3 regions of the Clostridium sp. BJN0013 genome follow, and region 1 is predicted to be linked to each of the others. Evidence: predicted binding sites of a transcription regulator. Region 1 holds the regulator's gene; each other region holds the start of a gene.
The links. Region 1 encodes HrcA, which represses chaperone genes, less so after heat shock. Its sites were predicted from a motif close to TGTTAGCACTCNNNNNNNNNGAGTGCTAACA; they were not measured.
Positions count from the first base shown of each region.

Region 2: the regulator HrcA is predicted to act here: its motif matches at 3,312-3,342, upstream of htpG (molecular chaperone HtpG).
Region 3: the regulator HrcA is predicted to act here: its motif matches at 4,145-4,175, upstream of groES (co-chaperone GroES).

Region 1 is NZ_CP162495.1:3,219,380-3,226,277, forward strand. It holds gene prmA (50S ribosomal protein L11 methyltransferase) at 1-100, opposite strand, end outside; gene dnaJ (molecular chaperone DnaJ) at 185-1,324, opposite strand; gene dnaK (molecular chaperone DnaK) at 1,456-3,300, opposite strand; gene grpE (nucleotide exchange factor GrpE) at 3,533-4,192, opposite strand; gene hrcA (heat-inducible transcriptional repressor HrcA) at 4,303-5,343, opposite strand; gene hemW (radical SAM family heme chaperone HemW) at 5,534-6,685, opposite strand; gene lepA (translation elongation factor 4) at 6,698-6,898, opposite strand, start outside.
Region 2 is NZ_CP162495.1:1,481,251-1,488,148, reverse strand. It holds gene AB3K27_RS07600 (DMT family transporter) at 1-297, shown strand, start outside; partial or broken gene AB3K27_RS07595 (MFS transporter) at 312-979, opposite strand; gene htpG (molecular chaperone HtpG) at 1,263-3,137, opposite strand; gene AB3K27_RS07585 (DUF6179 domain-containing protein) at 3,380-4,690, opposite strand; gene AB3K27_RS07580 (DUF6323 family protein) at 4,687-5,163, opposite strand; gene AB3K27_RS07575 (D-isomer specific 2-hydroxyacid dehydrogenase family protein) at 5,359-6,339, opposite strand; gene amrS (AmmeMemoRadiSam system radical SAM enzyme) at 6,437-6,898, opposite strand, start outside.
Region 3 is NZ_CP162495.1:3,726,367-3,733,264, reverse strand. It holds gene gltA (NADPH-dependent glutamate synthase) at 1-1,042, shown strand, start outside; gene AB3K27_RS19290 (DNA-3-methyladenine glycosylase) at 1,236-2,144, shown strand; partial or broken gene AB3K27_RS19285 (IS5 family transposase) at 2,178-2,947, opposite strand; gene AB3K27_RS19280 (TVP38/TMEM64 family protein) at 3,155-3,874, shown strand; gene groES (co-chaperone GroES) at 4,231-4,515, shown strand; gene groL (chaperonin GroEL) at 4,581-6,221, shown strand; gene guaB (IMP dehydrogenase) at 6,584-6,898, shown strand, end outside.

The sequences.
Region 1 (6,898 bases):
TGGATATACCTTCAACTTCCGTATTATATAATATTCCTGAAACAGCTTCTACCGCTTCACTACTTACAATTATGGAGACCTCTATCCATTCTTTACTCATATGCTTCCTCCTATATAAGTAAATATACTGACAGCTATAATATGAAAACTGTCAGTATATTTACTTATTATAATTTTGAAGATTCTATTTGGAATCATTTTTAAAAATTTTATCGATAAATGATTTTTTTTCTACATCTCTTGGTTGAATTTCTCCACTAGCTTCCATGAACATTATAACAGCTTCTTTTTGTTTTTCATTTAAACTTTTAGGTATATCTACAATTATATTCACGTATTGATCTCCTCTACCTCTTCCATCAACTTTAGGAACACCTTTTCCTTTTAATCTAAATACAGTTCCCGGCTGAGTTCCAGGTGGAATATCATATTTAACATCTCCATCTATAGATGGAACTTTTAAACTAGTTCCAAGTGCTGCTTTTCCAAAACTAATATGAGCATCTAGATAAATGTCAAATCCCTTCCTTTTAAATTTACTATGAGGAGAAACCCTCAAATTTACATAAAGATCTCCTGGAGGTCCTCCATTTTTACCATGTTCTCCTTGTCCTTTTATAGGTATTATATTGCCATTATCCACTCCCATAGGAATTTTCACTTTTATTTTTCTATGCTTCCTTACTGTACCCTTACCTCTACATTCTTCACATTGATTTCTTATTATAGTACCTTTACCGCCACATTTATCACAGGTAGTCATGGTAACGAAATTTCCAAGTGGAGTACTTCTCTGATGTCTAACCTGACCTGTACCACCGCATTTATCACAGGTGTGAGGATGACTTCCTTTTTTTGCACCTGTCCCATTACAAACTTCACATCTTTCATCTCTAGTTACAGGTATTTCCTTTTCCACACCAAAAACTGCTTCTTCAAAGGTCAAACTCAATGTATATTCAAGATCAGAACCTCTTTCTGGTCCATTTTTTCTTTTTCCAGAAGAAAATCCACCTCCAAAGAAAGAGTCAAATATATCTCCAAACCCCCCCAGATCCGAAAAATCAAATCCTCCAAAACCACCTTGAAATCCTCCACCATTAAAATCAGTGGTACCAAACTGATCATACTGGGTTTTTTTCTGAGGATCTGTAAGTACTTGATATGCTTCATTTATCTCCTTAAATTTCTCTTCTGCTTTCTTATCATTTGGATTTCTATCTGGGTGGTATTTTAATGCTAATTTTCTAAAAGCCTTTTTTATATCCTGATCACTGGCTCCTTTCTCCAGTCCCAAGATTTCATAATAATCTTTTTTTGCCATTTTTATGTTTTTCACCACCTAAAACAAAAGTATAAATTACAATTTCTACTTAAATTAAGGGAAGAGCCAGAAACTCATCCCTTAACTATTATTATTATACACATTTATTATATAATCGTGAAGAGAAAATATTATTTATCATCATCTACTTTATAATCTGCATCAACTACATTGTCATCTTTAGAATCTGTATTTCCTGTTGTTCCCCCTGGGTTTGCTCCTGCATCCGGTCCAGGCTGGGCATTTTGACTATATATTTTTGATGTAATTCCATAGAAAGTCTGTGTTAAATCTTCTGTAGCCTTCTTAATTGCTTCAAGATCATCTCCATCTTTCACTTTCTTAACAGCTTCAACTTTTTCTTCTATAGCTTTTTTATCTTCACTTGAAACCTTATCTCCTAAATCTTTCAAAGTCTTCTCTGTCTGATATACCACCTGATCTGCATTATTCTTTATCTCTATGGATTCTTTTCTCTTCTTGTCTTGCTCTTCAAACTTTTCAGCTTCCTTTACAGCCTTATCTATTTCATCATTACTTAAATTAGTAGAAGCTGTAATTGTAATATTAGCTTCCTTGCCAGTTCCCTTATCCTTGGCAGATACATTTACTATGCCATTTGCATCTATATCAAAAGTAACTTCAATTTGCGGCACTCCTCTTGGAGCTGGAGCTATACCTGACAGAGTAAATCTTCCAAGGGTCTTATTATCTGCAGCCATTTGTCTTTCTCCTTGAACTACATGGATTTCCACAGAAGTCTGACCATCTGCTGCAGTTGAAAATACTTGACTCTTCTTAGTAGGTATTGTAGTATTTCTCTCAATTAAAGGAGTAGCAACTCCTCCTAAAGTTTCAATTCCAAGAGTAAGCGGAGTTACATCAAGAAGCAATACATCTTTTACATCCCCAGTTAAAACTCCTGCCTGGATAGCTGCACCCATAGCCACACATTCATCAGGGTTAACCCCTTTAGATGGTTCTTTACCTGTAAAACTTTTTACTGCTTCTTGAACAGCAGGTATTCTTGTAGATCCACCTACCAATATAACTTTATTTATATCATTTATTGTAAGCCCTGCATCATTTAATGCTTTTCTCATAGGTTCTATTGTTCTGTCAACCAAGTCCTGTGTAAGTTCATTAAATTTTGCTCTTGTTAAACTCATATCTATATGTTTTGGTCCTGTAGCATCTGCTGTAATAAACGGTAAGTTTATATTGGTTTGAGTTGAAGATGATAACTCAATTTTAGCTTTTTCGGCACCTTCCTTTAATCTTTGAAGTGCCATTTTATCATTTTTTAAATCTATGCCATTATCAGCTTTAAAAGTATCTGCTATATAATCTATTATTTTTTTATCGAAATCATCTCCGCCTAAATGGGTATCTCCATTTGTAGCCTTAACTTCAAATACGCCATCTCCAAGTTCCAATATGGATACATCAAAGGTACCTCCCCCTAAGTCATATACAAATATTCTCTGATTTGTATCCATTTTATCCATTCCATAGGCAAGAGCTGCAGCCGTAGGTTCATTTATTATCCTAAGCACTTCAAGTCCTGCAATTTTTCCTGCATCTTTAGTTGCCTGTCTCTGACTATCATTAAAATATGCAGGTACTGTTATAACTGCCTGTGTAACAGTTTCTCCTAAATAAGCCTCTGCATCTGCTTTTATTTTCTGAAGCACCATTGCAGATATCTCCTGTGGTGTGTATTGTTTTCCATCTATATTAACTTTATGATTTGTTCCCATTTCCCTCTTTATTGAAATTATTGTTTTATCAGGATTTGTTATTGACTGTCTTTTAGCAACCTGACCTACCAATCTCTCTCCGTTTGCCTGAAAAGATACTACAGAGGGAGTTGTTCTTGCACCTTCTGAGTTTGCTATTACTACCGGGTCTCCACCTTCCATAACTGCAACACAGGAATTTGTTGTTCCTAAATCAATACCTATTACTTTTGACATGTTAATTTACCTCCTAAATTTAACTCAGTTGAGATTTATCTTGTATACCTCTTATTTATTCGAAGACGGCAATTGGCTAATGACCCAGCCTTTTCAAAGTGAGAAATTAAGCACTGTTGCGCCCTCTGGATAAGTTCTCCTAAGGTTCAGATGGCGAAAAGTATTATTTATTAACAAACTTCATTTGAACCTAAGAGTCACTTGATATAATTTAGCTTTATACATTAAAAACTTAATTAGCCACTTTAACCATACTATACCTTATTACTTTATCTTCCCTTTTATATCCTTTTTGAAACACCTCTACAATAGAATTTTTATCATATTTATCATCTTCTATGTGCATAACTGCATTATGAATATTAGGATCAAACTCCCCTTCTGTAGAGATTTCTTCTACATTTAATTTTTCAAATGCAGTTTTAAATTGTTTAATTGTCATTTCCACGCCTTTTTTTAAGTCATCTATATTCCCTTCTACTTCCACTGCTCTTTCCAGATTATCTAGAACAGGTAATATATCCTTTAATATATCTTTACAGGCATCAGAATAAATAGCTTCTTTCTCTTTAGCTGTTCTTTTTCTAAAATTGTCATATTCTGCTGCAGTTCTTGCTAGTCTATCTTGTAAAGTTTTAAATTCATTGTGTATTTTTTCATTTTCAGATTTCAATTTAATATTTTCACTTTTCAACTCTTCTTCTGGATTTGACTCTAAAGTTTCATCCTCTTCTATATTTTCTGCTTCTTCCTTTTCTTCATCTACTTCTGTTTCTAAATCAGTGTCTTTATCATTTTCTAAATCCTCATTACTCTTAAAGTCCATATTTTCTTTTTCCTGTTCTACATCACCATGAAAATCTGATGTATTTTTATCTTCTTCCTTTAACATTTTAGAAATTTCCTCCAATCTAATATTTTATCACCACTTACACAACTAGTTTATACTACTATGCTAGGCAGTTTAAAACCCTATTAGAAATCAAAAGGTTAATCACTTTTCTACTTTTCCTCTGAATAAATATGACTTAATATATAATTCATTTCCCTCACTACATTTTCTAATATTGATATAACTTTTGAATAAGGCATCCTAGTAGGTCCTATTACACCAATTTCACCTATAGGTCTTTCATTGAGACTATAGACTGCACAAACTACACTGCAATTTTCTGCACCCTCTATATAGTTCTCTTCACCTATCTTCACTGAAATATTTGAAGCACTGTTTAATAGTCCATTTACCTTATCCTTGTTATCCAGCATAGATAAAAATCCTTTTGCTTTTTCTATATCTTTATACTCTGGATAATTAAATATATTAGTAGTACCCTGCATATATATTTGGGAATTATCTACACTGTTTAGACTATCATATAAAGCAGATATTATATTATTAAATATATCTTCATAGCCTTTTAAATCTATCCTCAAGTTATTTATAACTTTTAAATTTATTTGCTCTGCAGTTAGATTTTTCAGTCTGGCATTTAATATATTGCTTAACTTATTAAGCACATCATCTGAAATAGCTTTTCCTACCTTTATCAAATTGTTTTTTATAATTCCACTGTCAACTATTACCACTAATAATATATTTTTACTGGATTCAATATTTATTAGTTGCACATGTCTTATATACCCCTTTTTAATGGATGGTGCCTTTACTATGGAAGTAAGTTTTGTCAACTGTGACAAAAGATTGATAGCTTGCTTTATTATCTTATCAACTTCAAATAAAGTGACATCTATTATCTGGCTTTTTATTATATAAAGTTCTTCAGGAGTTAAATTGGGTATTTGCATTAATTCATCTACATATAGTCTATAACCTTTATTTGAAGGTATTCTCCCTGAAGAGCTGTGAAGCTGTTCCAAATACCCCATATCTTCCAGATCAGACATTTCATTCCGTATAGTAGCTGAACTTACACCTAAATTATATTTTTTAGCTATGGTTCTAGATCCTACAGGCTCTGCCGTATTTATATAATCATTTACTATGGCCTGAAGTATTTTTATTTTTCTCTCATCTATTTCCATAATATCACCTCTTTATTAGCACTCGTTAGCATTGAGTGCTAATTACCATGATTAAAAAATATCACTCATAATTTTTTTTGTCAACATCATATAAATTATATTATTTAAGTAAATAGTTTAGTTTACCCGGTTTAAAACTGAATTCATAATCTTTTCTCATGTTTTCTCAAAATATCTAATACAATTGATATTAGTTTAGTATAAATTCACACATTATACTGTTAGATACCTCCATTCCTCTATTACTTAGGTATAGTCTATTATCCTTTAATATTAACATTTCGTTATTTACATATTTAGTTATTACCTTTCCATATACTGAATAAATATTTTTATTAAATCTATTATTAAAATCAATTATAGAAATTCCTTTCACTTTTCTAAGACCCATAAACATAAATTCTTCCATATCGTTACAAATGGAATTTTTATGCCTATCCAATTTTAGAATTTTTCCCCTGGTGCCTTCTAAAATATATTGTTCTATATTTTCTGTGTTTCTATACCTGTATCCCCCTGCATAGGAATGTGCACCTGCGCCACAACCTACATACTCATTTAAATCCCAGTATACCAGATTATGCCTGCACATATTATCCTCTCTGCAAAAATTAGATATTTCATATTGTTTGTAACCTTTTTTCAAGAGAAATTCCAAGGTAAAATCATACATTGCTCTCTCTTCTTTTTCCGAGGGAAGATTTAATTTGTTTTCTCCATATAGATTATAAAAAGGTGTACCTTTTTCCAGGATAAGACTATAACAGGATATGTGCTCTGGTGAAATTTTAACCACATTTTCCAGGCAATCTTTCCATATCCCTAAAGTTTGTTCTGGAAGTCCAAATATAAGATCTACATTTATATTTGAAAATCCAAAATTTCTCGCCATTTTGTATCCTTCTAAAAAATCCTCTAAGGTATGGATTCTCCCTAAATTTTTAAGTATATCATTTTGCCAGGCTTGAAGTCCTATGCTTAATCTATTAACTCCCATATTCTTTAGGAATATAAGTTTTTCTTTTGTAAATGTACCTGGATTCCCCTCTACTGTGAATTCTAAATCTTCAGTGGTATTTAATTTTTGTATAGACTTATATATATTATACCACGCATCTAAAGATAAATAGGTGGGAGTTCCCCCACCTATAAATATAGTGTTTATTTTTCTACTTCCTATAGTTTCTATATCTTTAGCCAATATTTTTGAATAATCTATCATAAGCTTTTCTTTTCCACTATAAGAAGGAAAATCACAATAGAAGCACTTTTTCTTGCAAAATGGAATATGTATATATAAAGATAGGGGCTTATTATCATTTACTTCTTTATTATCATACATATAATATACCTCTTATTCTTCAGTTTTCAGTATAGCCATAAATGCTTCCTGTGGAATTTCTACCGTTCCTACCTGTCTCATTCTCTTTTTTCCCTCTTTTTGTTTCTCAAGTAATTTTCTCTTTCTTGATATATCTCCTCCATAACATTTTGCAAGTACATCTTTTCTCATAGCTTTAACTGTTTCTCGTGCTATAATTTTTCCACCTACAGC
Region 2 (6,898 bases), 1.7 Mb from region 1:
CTTATTTTTGAAAAAACAACTATTTCCAGTGTATATGAAGCTCTTATACCTATACTTTATGGTGGAATATTTTCCGTAGGAATAGCTTATACCTTACAAATAATAGGACAAAAACATGCCAGACCTTCCCATGCAGCAATAATACTCAGCATGGAATCTGTTTTCGCAACCCTTGGAGGTATGATACTTTTAAATGAGCATTTACAATTAAAGGAATATTTAGGCTGTTTTCTAATGCTGTCAGGAATGCTTTTATCCCAAACTTCTAATTTTAATAATGCCAAAGCAGATATCTAATCTTCTAAAATATTTTACCTGGTCATATTGAATTTTGCCTCATTTACATTGTCTCTATTTAAATCCACCTTAGGTATAGTAAGAGTAAGTGTTAAAAATACTGCAATAATTGGTAATATAGTCAGGCTAGATACTGCTGCATGAATTCCATAATTATCTGATATCCACCCAAGTACAGGTGAAATTACTCCTCCCATGGTAACTGCCAATCCTAGGGTAACTCCTGAGGCCAGCCCCATATGGTTTGGCAAATACTTTTGCCCTAATACTACCATGGGACTATAGGGTGCATAAAGAGAAAGACCTATTGGAATTAACAGCACAGTTGCTATAAAAACATTGCTGACATTTATAAAAAAGAAGCTATTCCAACACCACTTAGTGCTATAAAGACAGCCATAATCCAGTAATTATCCACAATTCCCGACATGCCAAAACTGATTCCTGCCAATAATACTCCAAAAGGCAATGTCCATGGTACAGAAATTCTATCTGAACATATTCCAAATAAAGGCTGTATTATAGAGGAACTTATATTAGCTGAAAAAATTAAAAAAGCAGCAGCCACATAACTAAAGTGTTTGTCCGAAACCAAAAAAGGAAGCAGTGCAGGTAATGCACCCTGATAAAAATCTGCAGTAAAATGCCCAAAAGTCAAAATATTGCCATAAAACCGATTCATTATTAGCTCTCTCCTTTACCTACAAGCTCCAGAGCTACCTATAAGATATCTAAAAATAACTGATAATTTTTTAAAGATGCTTTATGATATACTTGCTGAGTTTATAGGAATTAAATACATATGTAAATACTTCAAAATTTGTATAAACTTATTCAGCTATTGATTAATAACATCTATAGTAGCATAAAAAATTAAGAAATACAATAATGACTATAAATCAAATTACGTGCAAAAAGAGAATCTGTATTTCAAGATTCTCTCTTTTTATGTTATTTAAATCTTTTTATTTAATTAAAGAACACACATCATTTGCAAACTGTACAGGATCATCTACAGAAAGCCCCTCAATTAACAATGCCTGATTATACAAAACATTGGAAAGCATTTTTAATTTATCTTTGTCCTCTGTAAAAGCCTGTTTAACAGCATTAAACATTTCATGATTTGTATTTATCTCCAAAATTTTATCCGCTTTAATATTTTGATTTTCCGGCGTCATATTAAGCACTTTCTCCATTTCAATAGAAAGTTCTCCACTGCTTGCAAGACAAACAGGATGGGTCTTCAAACGTTTGGATGCCTTTACTTCTTTTACTTTATCCTTTAAAGCTTCTTTCATAAAATCAAATAGTTCCTTATTTTCTTCTGTTTCTTTATCACTTTCTTTTTCATCGGATTCAAAACCTAAATCCTTACTGGAAACAGATTTAAATTCTTTTTCATCATATTTTACAAGCATTTTAATAGCAAATTCATCTACATCATCAGTAAAATATAATATTTCAAAGCCCTTATCTTTAACCAGTTCAGTTTGAGGCAATTTATCAATTTTTTCTATACTTTCTCCCGATGCATAATATATAAATTTCTGCTCATTTTTCATACGGGATATATATTCATCAAGACTTACAAGTTTTTTCTCTGTGGAAGAGTAGAACATTAATAAATCCTTAAGTACATCTTTATTCATTCCAAAATCAGAATAAACACCATATTTAAGCTGTCTTCCAAAGTTTTTATAAAACTCATTATACTTTTCCCTATCATTTTTCAGCATAAGTAAAAGTTCACTTTTAATCTTTTCTTTTATTTTTTTAGCAATAAATTTAAGCTGTCTGTCATGCTGCAGAAGTTCTCTTGAAATATTAAGGGAAAGATCGGCAGAATCAACCAGCCCTTGCACAAAACTAAAATAATCTGGTAATAAATCAGCACACTTTTCCATTATCAGTACACCATTTGAATAAAGTTCCAATCCCTTTTGAAATTCCTTTGTATAAAAATCATAAGGTGCTCTTGCAGGAATAAAAAGCAAGGTATTATAACTTGTTACCCCTTCTACACTGGCATGAATTGTTTTAAGAGGTTTTTCATAGCCAAAATGTTTATCCATGTAAAACTGCTCATAATCCTCAGGTTTTAATTCATTTTTATTTTTTCTCCAGATAGGCACCATGCTGTTTAAAGTTTCATCTTCAAAATAGTCTTCATAATCCTTGTCGCTGCCTTCTTTCAATTTACTTTTCTTTACCATCATTTTAATAGGATATTTTATAAAATCAGAGTATTTCTTTATTAAAGATTTTATTTTATATTCATCTAAAAATTCACTGTACTTTTCATCTTCTGTGTCTTGTTTAATTTTTAATATGACTTCAGTTCCCACATCTTCTTTTTCACAGCTTTCAATAGTGTAACCTTCTACCCCTTTTGATTCCCATTTATATGCCTTATCTGAATTAATGGCACGACTTTTTACCGTAACTAAATCAGATACCATAAAAGCAGAATAAAAGCCAACTCCAAATTGACCTATAATATCCACTCCTTCTTTCAATTCATTTTCATTTTTAAAGGCAAAAGAACCACTTTTTGCAATAGTACCCAGATTATTTTCAAGTTCTTCTTCTGTCATACCTATTCCTGTATCAAAAATTGTAAGTGTTCTGTTTTCTTTATCTGCAGTAATTCTAATATAAAAATCATCTCTGTTAAAAGTAACATTTTCATCAACAAGCGAACGGTAATAACTTTTATCAATTGCATCACTGGCATTGGATATAAGTTCTCTTAAAAATATCTCTTTATTGGTATAAATAGAGTTAATAACCAAGTCAAGCAGCCTCTTTGATTCTGCTTTAAACTGTTTTGTAGTCATTTTATCATTTCCTTTCTTTAATATGTAAAATATATGGCTTAAAACTTTAATAATATATAGATCACATAAAATCTATGTAATTAATACTGTATTTTTCATCATTACTATATTATTACATAGATACATTTTGTAATTTTGATATAACCTTATTTTAAAGGTATTTAAGTACATTTTTGTTAGCACTTATAATACTTGAGTGCTAATTTTATTTTAGCAATTATTTTTCCTTTGTCAATACATTTTTAAATTAAATTTTCCTCTAAATCTATTTTAACTATTAAATTTTCCACATTTTTTATCCTTTTCTCTGGTAAACTCAATAAAAATTCAATGAAATAATTCTGCCATTCTGATTCCATATTATCCTTATATTTAGTTAATTTCTCACAGGATAAATTCAGAGAATTGTAGTTTAAATCATCATAAAATACTGTTCTACCAAGTACAGCCAGAGGCATATCTCCTAGTGTCTTGAATACTTCTATATATTCACTGCCAAATAGGCACTCGGAATCCAAAAGATCTATATAGTCTTCAAATGACTTTAAATTCGAAGATATAATATTAATTTTATCCTCAATATATCTACATTCCATTACCTCCTCTACAATAGAAGCGAACTTATAATTACTCATTTTGCTGCCTTTTTTAAAGATAATTTTATCTTCTTTAGATTCTTCCTTTTCTATAATAATCATATTTGACAGATTTCCATTATCGTAAGCATTTAAAAATCGTACTATAAATGAACTTTTATATCTTTTTATATACTCTATAAGCTTTTTATCTCTAATATTAAATTTAACGATTACCCCTTTAAAGATTTCCTTTAAGATACTTTTTAATTCCTCTCTATTTTTTTCAAGTAAACTTCTTTTCATTACTTCCCTGTCATGTGGTGAAATTTCAAGAGTAATTTCATTGTTTCCACATAAAATCACAAAAATAGATTGATCTAAGAGCACCTGAAATACATTAATTGGAGATTTTATAATATTTATTTTATATTTTTTGCCATAATCCCTGAGTACTTTTCTAATGGAAGATTGTTTGAAAAAATTACAAAAATCAGTTTCTATTTTTAATTTTTCAAGATACTGCTTTATATAAAAAATACCTGTTAAATTCATATTATCAAACATAAGTGGATAATCGACGCTGCAGGGTATATCATAAGCTGCAAAAATCTCATCATAATTATTGAAAAAATCGCCTAAGTTATCTATTGTATCATTATAAATCTCTAGAGGAATATTAAGTTTATTTTCTTTTATATTTTTATAGAACTCCCTACACTCTTCAGTATGTTTTTTAACAAGTTCAACACCTTCTTTATATATAAATTTAACATCTATTTCATAGATTAAAGTATAACATCTATTTTGTCCTCCATAATTTTGTATATAGGCATTTATGGAATAGTATATGGAATTGAGAATATTAATGGCATTGTCCTCCTTTATAGAACTGCTTTCTCCTTTTGTATACCTTATAACTAATTCTTTAAAAATTAAAAGAACACCTGCTTCCATACTTTTGGGCAAAGTCTTCAATACTCATCTCCCTCCTCATCTTCCATATCAGTAAGTTCTCTACCACTTCTAAAATTATTTACAATTCTTTCGATACCCTTTCCTTTCATAAGTTCTGTGGAACCATTATAAACTTTATTAAAAAGGAACATTATAGCTTTAAATATTTCTTCATCTTCAAGAAAGTCTGATGTGTGATTTTTTATATAATGGAATATTTCATAGATATCATTAATATTTTCAACTAAATTATGCTGATTTACATAAGGAGAATATGCGAGCTCTCTTATAATATCTTTTAAAATATTCATATTAAGTTCCAGTCTGCCCTGAGCTTTTAAAGTAATATTTCTTGTTTCTATAATATCTTTTACATCCCATTCTTTGAGAAAAAGATTTTGTTTTTTTAGATGTTTATTTAATTTTAAAAGTTCAGTTATATCCTTTGATTTTTCAATGTTATTGAGAGAATTAAACATTTCAAGCAGGTTCATAATTATCACCCCTTAAAAAATTAAACAAAATACTTGACATATGATTTGTAATATGGTATAGTAGTCATATGGTATAATTGTGTGTTTTGTATATATTGTATTATAACATATTTGAATAGAAATTCAATATAATAGCAGTTGATTTTGCTATTTTTTATTTTATAAATATTAAAATTAAAGGAGGTTGCGCCCTCCTTATACAACTTGCCAGGGATTTTCTTTTCCTTCAATAAATAAGATACAACTTAAAATAGAGTTTTCTATCATATCACTCACAGACTGATCTGTATAAAAGGCCGTATGAGGTGTAATAATTACATTAGGATAGGATTTTAAAATTGCCAATTGTCTATTATCCAGTATTTCACATTTCAAATTATTGTAGTACAGATTGGATTCATGTTCAATAACATCTAAAGCCGCTCCTGCAATTTTTTTCTGTTCAATACCTTCTATCAAATCATCGGTATTAATAAGAGAGCCCCGGGCTGTATTAATAATAAATACTCCATCTTTCATCATATCTATAGAATTTTTATCAATGATGTGATAATTATTTTTCCTAGCGGGAATATGTAATGTAATGATATTGCTATTTTTTAAGAGTTCTTCCAATGAAACATAGGTAGCATATTTTTTTACATCTTCATTTTCATGAGAACTATGGGCTATTATTTTACAACCAAATCCACTTAAATTTCTAATTACCCTTTGTCCAATTTTCCCCGTACCAATAACACCCACAGTTAAATTATGAAGTTCTCTCCCCTGTACACCTTTTAAGGAATAATCCTGTACACTGGCACATTCCATAATAGCTTTCATCTTCCGTATTGTCATTAAAATTACCATAACAGTATGATCTGCTACACTGCTTGGAGAATAAGTTACATTTCCTACATGCATATCTAATTGTCTGGCCTTTTCAATATCTATATGATCATATCCAATAGTTCTTGTGGATATAAATTTTACTCCCATTTCATGAAATTTTTCTACCAGTTCTCCTGAAATGGGAGTAGTAACTATGCTCACACATTGAAACCCCCTAGCCAGTTCTGCATTTTTCATATTAGGAGCATCATTACATAATACCACTTCAACTTTATACTTTTTACTGAACTCCTGAAAATACATGGTTTCATCAGCTCTATAACTATAAGCTAGTATCTTCATTAATTTTCACCTTCCTTGATTCATATATTAAATGGTTATACAGAGAACATTATACCATATTGACAATTCACAGTTCACAATTCATAATACACAATTTTTAATATACATTTCCTAAAATTACTCTATTAAGATATTTCCTGGCCACAGCTTCTGCCTTTTTTATAAAGTTTATATCCGTAGGAGAATTTTTAAGTTTATATCTTGGAAAATATCTGGAGAGATGAAGAGGTATATTATTATCTATGGAACTTAAGAATTTCGAAATATTTTCCACTTCCTTTAAATCATCATTTTTCCCGCTCACCAGCAAGGTAGTAATTTCCACATGACAAACTCCTGCAGCTTTTTCAATAGTTTTTAGTACCGGCTTTAAACTTCCCCCGCAGAGATTTTTATAATACCCTTCATTAAAACTTTTCAAATCAATATTCATGGCATCTACATAGGGAATAAGCTGAACAAGAGGTTCTTCATTTATATATCCATTAGTAACAAGTACTACTGCCGAATCAGACTTTTTTTCTTTTAAAAGTTTAGCACAATTATACACATATTCATA
Region 3 (6,898 bases), 510 kb from region 1:
TGAGAGATTTGTAGCTGACTGGTCTAGAGAAAATAATATAGATCTTTCAGACAGAAAGCCAGCAAATGGTAAAAAGGTAGCAGTTATAGGTAGTGGTCCTTCAGGACTTACCTGTGCAGGAGATTTAGCAAAGCTTGGATATGATGTTACCATATTTGAAGCACTTCATGAAGCAGGCGGAGTTTTAGTTTATGGAATTCCGGAATTCAGACTTCCAAAAGATAGTGTAGTAAAACATGAAGTAGAAAATGTAAAAAAATTAGGTGTTAAAATAGAAACAGATGTAATAATAGGAAGAACTATTACTATAGACGAGCTTGTAGAGAATGAAGGCTTTGATGCTGTATTTATAGGTTCTGGTGCAGGACTTCCAATGTTTATGAATATACCAGGGGAAAATTTTAATGGTGTATTTTCAGCTAATGAATTCTTAACTAGAAGTAATCTTATGAAAGCATTTAGAGGTGATTATGCTACACCAATAAAGGTTGGAAAGAAAGTTGCAGTAATTGGTGGAGGAAATGTTGCTATGGATTCAGCTAGAACTGCATTAAGACTAGGAGCAGAAGTATATATAGTATACAGAAGATCAGCAGAAGAAGTTCCAGCAAGGGCAGAAGAGGTTCATCATGCTAAAGAAGAAGGAGTTCAATTTCATCTTTTAACTAACCCTGTAGAAATATTAGGTGATGAAAAGGGTTGGGTTAAAGGTATGCGTTGTATAAAGATGGAACTTGGAGAACCAGATGCATCTGGAAGAAGAAGACCAGTTCCAATAAAGGATTCAGAATTTGAATTAGATGTAGATACAGTAATAATGGCACTTGGAACATCACCAAATCCACTTATAGCATCTACAACAAAAGGACTTGAAATGAATAAACGTAAATGTTTAGTAGCAGAAGAAGAAACTGGACTAACTACAAGAGAAGGAGTATATGCAGGAGGAGATTCCGTAACTGGAGCTGCTACTGTTATACTTGCTATGGGAGCAGGTAAAAAAGCTGCAAAAGCTATAGATGAATATTTAAGCAAGAAATAGTTTATTTAAAAAGGCTGTATTGGGGGCTAACCTAGTACAGCCTTTTAATATTGGTGAAATATATACTAATTAATTGAATACTAAACTTCATCTAAATTTAAGAATCATTTAATGAAATCATATGCTAGTTAGTGTATAATGATATTAAAAATTTATCACTAAATTTGAGAATAAATTGATAAGGAGTAATTGTATGGATTTTAATTATATAGAAAATTTTCAAAATGGAGTTATAGTAAAAGATGTGAGGAATTTTGAATTAGCCCATATATTTGATTGTGGTCAATGCTTTAGATGGAATAGACAAAAAAATGGAAGCTATATAGGGATAGCTTTTGGTAAGGTTATAGAAGTAGAAAAAAAGGGTAATGATGTATTCATATATAATACATGTGAAAAAGACTTTAAAGAAATATGGTGTAAGTATTTTGATTTGTACCGGGATTATGGGGAAATAAAGCATATATTAGGTAAGGATCCTATTTTAAAAAAAGCTGTAGAATTTGGAGGAGGTATTAGACTTTTAAGACAGGAGCCTTTCGAATTAATTGTTTCTTTTATAATATCTGCTAACAACAGAATTCCCATGATAAAGAAAGCCATAGAGAATATAAGTAAAAAATGGGGAGAAGCTTTAGAATTTAAAAATAAAGTTTACTATAGTTTTCCTAAATTAGATAAGTTAAATAGGGCTACATTAAAGGAAATAGAATCTTGTGGAACAGGCTTTAGAGCTAAATATATTATAGATACTATATCAAAAATTTATAATAATGGTACAAAATCTAAAGAAAATTATGATGAGGTATATGATATTGATTGGATTAAGATGCAGGAAGATGAAGCTTGTCATAAGGAACTACAAAAATTTATGGGGATAGGTCCTAAGGTAGCAGACTGTATTATGTTGTTCTCTATGCAAAAATATTCTGCATTTCCTGTAGATGTATGGGTTAAAAGAGCTATGAATCATTTTTATCTGGCACCAGATGTATCTTTAAAAAAGGTAAGAGATTTCGGAATAAACAAATTTGGCAAATTATCAGGATTTGCCCAGCAATATCTATTTTATTATGCCAGGGAAAATAATATAACAGTTTAGTTAGAGTGTGTCTGAAAACAATGCAACAATAAATTACTTAGATAAAATAAAAATAGCAGCAATATAAACAAAAGCAAGGAAAGAATCAGCAAGCTTGTCATAACGAGTTGCAATTCTTCTAAAATGTTTGATTTTGTTAAAGAAACATTCAACTAAATGACGTTCCTTGTACAGCCACCAGTCACAATTCCATGGTTCTCTTACATTTGATTTTGGTGGAATAGTATATGAGGATTTCTTTGAAGTAATATATTCTCTAATTTCATTTGTGCCATATGCCTTATCTGCCAGGATATTGCTGCCTTCTATATCAACGTTGGAAAGAACATCTACGGCCTGTGTACTGTCGTGTAGATTGCCAGATGATAATTGAAAATGGATTGGATTGCCAAGTCCATCAACAACTGCATGAATTTTTGTTGTATGTCCGCCGCGACTCAGTCCAATATGCTGTTTTGTTTCGCTGTTTACAGCCCCTTTTTAGCACCAGCACTGTGCTGGTGGGCTTTTATACATGTTGAATCAATGCTTAAATTTTCATAATCTGCATCTGAGGTTAACTCTTTAAAAATTGTTAATAAAGTACCATCGTTACGCCACTTACAAAAACGACTGTATACAGTTTTCCATGAACCGAAGCGTTCTGGTAAATCACGCCATGCTGCACCACTTCTTGCAATCCATAGTATGGCATTAAATATAAGTCGGTTGTCTTTTGGAGGTCGTCCTGTTTTTGCTATTGGAATTAAGTTTTTTATTTGATCCCATTGTTCATCTGATATTTCATAACGCTTCTGTGACATATTTGCACCCTCCAAGTTTTTTATCTTATTTTACCTAAAACTCGGTTCTTTCGCAATATTTAGTTTTCAGACACACCCTAGTTAAAATAATTTTTACAAATAAGTATTTTGTATTAGGTTAAAATATATAAAGTAAGCTTTTAATTCAAGATAGTAAATTGAATATAGTTCATATTAAAATATAAGATGGATCAGAGGATAAGTTATATGTTAAAACATGTTGAGAAAAATTTTAAATATTATAAACTTTATTTTGTGTTGTTGATTGTATTTTCCATATTTATTATTTTAGCCTATACATATTATCATGAATATAGATATCTATTTTCAGAACCTACTAAACTAAAAGGTTTAGTAATGTCTTATGGCAAGTATAGTGTATTGGCATTTATAGTTATTCAAATTTTACAGGTGGTGGCTTTTTTCATACCGGGAGAGATTATTCAAATTGCAGGAGGATATATATATGGAGCATTTTTAGGAAGTGTAGTATCCATTATAGGCATAATTATAGGCAATATAATTGCCTATAGTATGTCTAGGTACTATGGAAGACCTTTTGTAAATAAAATAATATCCAATAAAAATTTAACATCCTTTCAGAAAATATTAGATTTAGGTAGTATTAATATTATAGTGTTTATACTATATTTAATTCCTGGAATACCTAAGGATATTTTAGCCTATATATGTGGTATATCTAAAATTAAATTTAAAAATTTTATAATTTGTTCTTTATTGGGAAGATTACCGGCAATAGTATTATCTGCTTATTTTGGAGCTGAAATATATTCTGGCAATAAAATAGTAATAATAAGTATAGTTGTTATAACTGTATTTTTATTTATTGTAGGAATTTTTAAAGGAGAAAAAATATTAATCAAGTTCTTCAAAAATAAAGCATCTCAAAGCAATGAACAACTTTAGTGGTCTAATATATGTTCCTTTTTAGTTAAATGTTACCATCATTTCAATTTTAATATATATTTTTATTTTATGAGTTAAATTATACCAATTTTGTATATATATAGATGTAATTAGAAAATACTAATAATATATGATATATGTGAAATTATTAGTAATAAGGTGAAATAGGGATATAATTAAAGTATAACCCATATTTTTTAGCCTAAATAGTTCAATAAGTGGAAAATTCAAATTTGAAAATATAAATGCTATTCATTATTATAATAATTGTATTAGCACTCATAATTAATGAGTGCTAACAATAAGACTAAAAATAATTTAAAATAAATTCAAAGTATTTTTAAGGAGGGGTTTAGATGAAAATTAGACCACTTGGAGACAGAGTTGTAATTAAAAAAATTGAGGCAGAGGAAACTACAAAAAGTGGTATCGTTTTGCCAGGAAGTGCTAAGGAGAAACCACAAGAAGCAGAAATTGTGGCAGTAGGACCTGGTGGAGTGATAGATGGAAAAGAAATTAAAATGGAAGTTAAAGTAGGGGATAGAGTATTGTTCTCTAAATATGCTGGAAATGAAGTAAAAATAGATGGAGTGGAATATACTATTCTAAGACAGGATGACATACTTGCTATAATTGAGTAGTAAATTAAAGTGTAATGTTAAAAACAAATAAGTATATATAACGGAAGTTGTAAGGAGGGTTTTTTATGGCAAAAAGTGTTTTGTTCAGTGAAGATGCTAGAAAAAAGATGCAAGAAGGTGTAGATAAATTAGCTAATACAGTAAAAGTTACCCTTGGACCTAAGGGGAGAAATGTAGTACTTGACAAGAAGTTTGGTTCTCCACTTATAACAAATGATGGAGTTACAATAGCAAAGGAAATAGAATTAGAGGAACCTTATGAAAACATGGGAGCGCAGCTTGTAAAAGAAGTTGCTACAAAAACTAATGATGTAGCAGGAGATGGAACAACTACAGCTACATTACTTGCTCAGGCTATAATAAGAGAAGGATTAAAAAATGTTACAGCTGGAGCAAATCCTATGCTTATAAGACAGGGTATAAAAATAGCAGTAGATAAGGCCGTAGAAGAAATAAAGAAAGTTTCAAGAAGTGTGAAAGGTAAAGAAGATATAGCAAGGATTGCGGCTATATCAGCTTCTGACGAGGAAATTGGTAAATTAATAGCTGATGCTATGGAAAAAGTAGGTAATGAAGGAGTTATAACTGTTGAAGAGTCAAAGACTATGGGAACAGAGTTAGATGTAGTTGAAGGTATGGAATTTGACAGAGGTTATTTAAGTGCATACATGGTAACTGATACAGAAAAGATGGAAGCTGTATTAGATGATCCTTATATTTTAATCACAGATAAGAAAATATCTACTATTCAAGATATACTTCCATTGCTAGAAAAAATAGTACAACAGGGGAAGAAATTACTTATAATAGCTGAAGATGTTGAAGGAGAAGCACTTACAACTTTAGTTGTTAACAAATTAAGGGGAACATTTACTTGTGTGGCAGTAAAGGCACCAGGTTTTGGTGATAGAAGAAAGGAAATGCTCCAGGACATAGCAATACTTACTGATGGTAAGGTAATATCAGAAGAGTTGGGAAGAGACTTAAAGGAAGTTTCATTAGAGGATCTCGGAAGAGCAGAATCAGTAAAAATTGATAAAGAAAATACTACCATAGTAAATGGAAGAGGGGATAAAAAATCTATACAAGATAGAGTATCCCAGATTAAAGCACAGATAGAAGAAACTACTTCTGAATTCGATAAAGAAAAGTTACAGGAAAGGCTTGCAAAACTTTCAGGCGGAGTAGCTGTAATAAAAGTTGGAGCAGCAACAGAAACTGAATTGAAAGAAAAGAAAATGAGAATAGAAGATGCCCTTGCAGCTACAAAGGCTGGTGTTGAAGAGGGTATGGGACCAGGAGGAGGAACTGCATATGTAAATGCAATCCCAGAGGTTTCAAAACTTACTTCAGATGTGGCTGATGTAAAAGTTGGTATAGACATAATAACAAAAGCATTAGAAGAACCAGTTAGACAGATAGCAGCTAATGCAGGAGTAGAAGGTTCTGTGATAATTGAAAAAGTTAAAAATAGTGAACCAGGTATAGGATATGATGTGCTAACTGATAAGTATGTAAATATGATAGAGAAGGGAATTGTAGATCCTACTAAAGTAACAAGATCAGCACTTCAAAATGCAGCATCTGTAGCAGCTATATTCTTAACTACAGAAGCAGCAGTGGTAGATATACCAGAAAAGAATAATACAGGAATGCCAGGAGCACCAGGAGCACCAGGAATGGGCGGAATGGAAGGAATGTACTAAAAAAGATGTATAACTTAAAACTAACCCAGTATCTAAGTAGATATTGGGTTAGTTTTTGTTTTAAGAATATTATAAAATCACGTTGACAAAAACTAAAAAATTGAATAAAATAGTGTAAATAGTTAATAGGATAGAGGGAAATATATTAAAATTCGTAAAAAATTAAATAGGGTTTTTATTCAATTCATATATCCTGAATATGGTAAGGAAATGTCTTCAGGAAACCATAAATTTCTGACTATCATTGGAATTATTATCGTAAAGCCATATTAATTTTCTTTAAGTGAATTTAATATGGTTTTTTTATTAGATTGTATTTTAAGAATATTTTATAAAATAATTTAGAATTGGAGTGGTTTTAATTGGCAAAGATTTTAAAGGAGGCTTATACTTTTGATGATGTACTTCTAATACCAAATAAATCTGAAGTTTTGCCTGGGGAGGTTCTATTAAATACTAATTTGACTAAAAATATAAAATTAAATATACCTCTTGTAAGTGCTAGCATGGATACAGTTACAGATTCAAAAATGGCTATTGCTATGGCAAGAGAAGGTGGTATAGGAATTATACATAAAAATATGTCTATAGAACATCAGGCTATGGAAGTGGACAAGGTAAAAAGGCAGGAAAATGGTGTAATTACAGATCCATTTTATCTTTCACCGGATAATAGT